DNA from 2 places in the Enterobacter sp. SM3 genome. Region 1 is predicted to be linked to the other one. Evidence: predicted binding sites of a transcription regulator. Region 1 holds the regulator's gene; the other holds the start of a gene.
What was found. The regulator CRP, encoded in region 1, controls carbon source genes, mostly activating them, when cyclic AMP is high. The targets are predictions, from matches to a motif close to ATGTGANNNNNNTCACAT.

Region 1 (2,206 bases):
CTGGTGGAGCGACTGATGGAAGGGAAGCAGATCGCGTGAGTTGTTTTGCCCGGTGGCGCTGCGCTTACCGGGCCTACGGTCGTGCTTTTGTAGGGCGGGTCAGCGAAGCGCCACCCGCCAAAAGATTAGGCCTCGATCACTTCATACGAATGCGTGATTTTTACCGCTTTCTCCAGCATTAACGCCACCGAGCAGTACTTCTCCGCAGACAGGTCCACCGCACGCGAGACCGCCGCGTCTTTCAGCTCTTTACCGGTGACCACAAAGTGCAGGTTAATATGGGTGAACAGGCGTGGCGCCTCTTCGCGACGTTCTGACGTGAGTTTGACTTCACAATCCGTCACGTCATGACGACCTTTTTGCAGAATCGACACCACGTCGATTGCGCTGCATCCCCCTGCCGCCATCAGCACCATTTCCATTGGGCTGGGTGCTTTATCGCCGGAGTTGCCGTCCATCAAAATCTGGTGTCCTGACGCGGACTCGCCCAGGAACGTTAAACCTTCAACCCATTTCACGCGCGCTTGCATATTCTTAAACTCCAACGTTGCATTTTTGGTGACAGATTACGCGTGCGTTACATTTCTCGCAATGGAAGGCGACCTGCATCATGCTGAAGCGAGACACCAGGAGACACGCGGCGAAAGCTATGCTAAAACACTCTGGATGCTACAGTAATACATTGACGTTACACATGTATGCAGAGGACATCAAACTTTACTGGCTGCGAAACGTTACGGTAGCCGACTTCCCAGGGTATGGGTAAGAATTCGATTGCAACCCCAGAGTCCGGATGCATCTGATGACTCTGGTGACAGCTTATAACAGAGGATAACAGCGCATGGTGCTTGGCAAACCGCAAACAGACCCGACTCTCGAATGGTTCTTGTCTCATTGCCACATTCATAAGTACCCATCAAAGAGCACGCTGATTCACCAGGGTGAAAAAGCGGAAACGTTGTATTACATCGTTAAAGGCTCGGTGGCAGTGCTGATCAAAGATGAAGAAGGGAAAGAGATGATCCTTTCTTATCTGAACCAGGGCGATTTCATCGGTGAACTGGGCCTGTTTGAAGAGGGCCAGGAACGTAGCGCCTGGGTTCGTGCAAAGACAGCATGTGAAGTGGCTGAAATTTCTTACAAGAAGTTCCGTCAGCTGATTCAGGTTAACCCTGACATCCTGATGCGTCTTTCTTCCCAGATGGCGCGCCGTCTGCAGGTCACGTCAGAGAAAGTGGGTAACCTCGCCTTCCTGGACGTTACCGGCCGTATCGCACAAACCCTGCTGAACCTGGCGAAACAGCCAGACGCTATGACCCACCCGGACGGCATGCAAATTAAAATTACCCGTCAGGAAATTGGTCAAATCGTCGGTTGCTCCCGTGAAACAGTGGGCCGTATCCTGAAAATGCTGGAAGATCAAAACCTGATCTCCGCCCACGGTAAAACCATCGTGGTTTACGGAACGCGTTAATTCCGCTTAAACGGCGTGCCATCGCAAGGTGTCACGCCGTTTTTGTCTCTACTCCCCATGTGGCGCAGGCTGATCTATCACCCGGAAGTTAACTACGCACTGCGACAAACGCTGGTGTTGTGTCTTCCCGTGGCCATAGGCCTGATCCTCGGACATCTTCAGCAAGGTCTGCTGTTTTCCCTCGTGCCTGCCTGCTGCAACATCGCCGGTCTGGACACGCCGCATAAGCGCTTTTTCAAACGCCTGATTATCGGCGGCTGCCTGTTTGCGGGCTGTAGCCTCGCCGTACAGCTATTACTGGCTCGTGATATCCCGCTGCCGCTGATCCTGACCGTGCTGGCGATGACCCTCGGCGTCACGGCGGAAATCAGTTCGCTGCACGCCCGCCTGCTTCCCGCCTCGCTGATTGCAGCTATTTTCACGCTGAGCCTCGCCGGGAATATGCCGGTGTGGGAGCCGCTGCTGATCTACGCCCTGGGGACATTATGGTACGGGCTGTTTAACTGGTTTTGGTTCTGGCTGTGGCGCGAACAGCCGCTGCGTGAATCCCTGAGCCTGCTCTATGTGCAGCTTGCGGATTACTGCGAAGCCAAATACACCCTGCTCACCCAGCATACCGATCCGGAAAAGTCCTTACCGCCGCTGCTGACGCGCCAGCAGAAGGTGGTGGATCTGATTAGCCAGTGCTATCAGCAGCTGCATATGCTCGCCGCCAACAAGAACCACGAGTAC
Region 2 (2,206 bases), 1.9 Mb from region 1:
AAAGCCTTTTGCCAGGGCTTCCACTTCCAGCGCGTTACGGAACAGTTTCTTGTCCTGCTCGAAGCGGATGAACGGGTTCTGACGGCTGGAGGCTTTGACTTCGTCCAGCTTGATTTTGTCGATCTGACGCGCACGCGAGGTCGCCTGACGCGACTTAGAGGCGTTAGCGCTAAAGCGGCTGACGAAGGACTGCAGGTCAGCAATCTGCGCTTTCTTCTTGGCGTTATCCGCCAGCAGACGTTCACGGGCCTGGGTGGCCGCCGTCATGTATTCGTCGTAGTTGCCCGGGTACACGCGCAGCTCGCCGTAGTCCAGATCCGCCATGTGCGTACAGACCATGTTCAGGAAGTGACGGTCGTGCGAGATGATGATCATGGTGCTGTCGCGATCGTTCAGCGTCTGCTCCAGCCAGCGGATGGTGTCGATGTCCAGGTTGTTCGTCGGTTCGTCGAGCAGCAGGATGTCCGGGTTAGAGAACAGCGCCTGTGCCAGCAGCACGCGCAGCTTCCAGCCTGGCGCAACTTCGCTCATCGGACCGTAATGCTGTTCAACCGGAATGCCTACGCCCAGCAGCAGCTCGCCCGCGCGCGCTTCCGCAGAGTAGCCGTCCATCTCGCCGTACTGCGTTTCCAGCTCGGCCACTTTATAGCCGTCTTCTTCGCTCATTTCGGCCAGCGCGTAGATGCGATCGCGCTCCTGCTTCACTTCCCACAGTTCCCCATGCCCCATGATCACGGTGTCGAGCACGGTGAACTCTTCGAAGGCGAACTGATCCTGACGCAGCTTACCGATACGCTCGTTAGGGTCGAGCGATACGTTGCCGAGCGTCGGCTCCAGGTCACCGCCGAGGATCTTCATAAAGGTGGATTTTCCGCTACCGTTGGCACCAATCAGGCCGTAACGGTTGCCGCCGCCAAATTTGACGGAAATGTTTTCGAACAGCGGCTTACTGCCAAACTGCATAGTGACGTTGCTGGTAACTAACACGGGGAGATTCCTGCGAAAAGTGTGATAAACACGGCATTATGCCACAATTCCGAATTGAGATCCCGTGTTGCGGCAATCCACTAAACTTTAACAAAATCGAAAAAAATGTGATTTCGTACACATCTGAATTCCCTGTGAGCGGGAATGCACATATAATGCGCTCCCATCACAGATTCAGACTTATCAACTCATCGCCAGAATGGCTTAGATACCTCGCACAACATGAACATGAAATTAACAACGCTTTTTGCGGCGGCGTTAGCCGTAGTAGGTTTTTGCAAGACCGCTTCTGCGGTGACGTATCCCCTGCCAACAGACGGTAGCCGTCTGGTGGGCCAGAACCAGGTTGTGACGGTACCAGAAGGTAACTCTCAGCCACTGGAGTATTTCGCTGCGCAGTACCAACTGGGCCTGTCTAACATGCTGGAAGCGAACCCGGGCGTTGACCCGTATCTGCCGAAAGCGGGCACCGTGCTGAATATTCCTCAGCAGCTGATCCTGCCGGATACCGTTCATGAAGGTATCGTGATTAACAGCGCCGAAATGCGTCTGTATTACTACCCGAAAGGCACCAACACCGTTATCGTGCTGCCAATCGGTATCGGCCAGCTGGGTAAAGACACCCCAATGAACTGGACCACCAAAGTTGAGCGTAAGAAAGCGGGCCCAACCTGGACGCCGACTGCCAAAATGCACGCGGAATACATCGCTGCGGGCGAACCGCTGCCAGCCGTTGTGCCGGCAGGCCCGGATAACCCAATGGGTCTGTACGCGCTGTACATTGGCCGCCTGTACGCTATCCACGGCACCAACGCCAACTTCGGTATCGGCCTGCGCGTAAGCCACGGCTGCGTGCGCCTGCGTAACGACGACATCAAATTCCTGTTCGAAAACGTGCCGGTCGGTACGCGCGTGCAGTTCATCAACGAACCGGTGAAAGCGACCTCTGAGCCAGACGGCAGCCGCTACATCGAAGTGCACAACCCGCTGTCCACCAGCGAAGACCAGATCAACAATAACGAAATCGTCCCTGTTACGCTGAACAGCGCGGTGCAGGCGGTGACCTCTCAGCCAGACGTAGAAACGGCGATTGTTGACCAGGCCGTGCAGAACCGCTCCGGTATGCCGGTGCGTTTGAACTGATAGAGAAGCATTAAAAAAGCGGGCCTCGTTGCCCGCTTTTTTTTACCCGTTATTCACGATCACGATCCCGCCGTGG

Region 2: a site for CRP is predicted at 1,093-1,110, ahead of ldtB (L,D-transpeptidase). Genes of this name have one in related genera too.

The regions. Positions count from the first base shown of each region.
Region 1 covers NZ_CP099971.1:4,439,512-4,441,717, forward strand. Annotated here, with positions in the region: gene GVO84_RS20915 (phosphoribulokinase) at 1-39, shown strand, start outside; gene GVO84_RS20920 (OsmC family protein) at 126-530, opposite strand; gene crp (cAMP-activated global transcriptional regulator CRP) at 842-1,474, shown strand; gene GVO84_RS20930 (YccS/YhfK family putative transporter) at 1,532-2,206, shown strand, end outside.
Region 2 covers NZ_CP099971.1:1,466,244-1,468,449, reverse strand. Annotated here, with positions in the region: gene GVO84_RS06815 (ABC-F family ATPase) at 1-987, opposite strand, end outside; gene ldtB (L,D-transpeptidase) at 1,210-2,130, shown strand; gene GVO84_RS06805 (GntR family transcriptional regulator) at 2,173-2,206, opposite strand, start outside.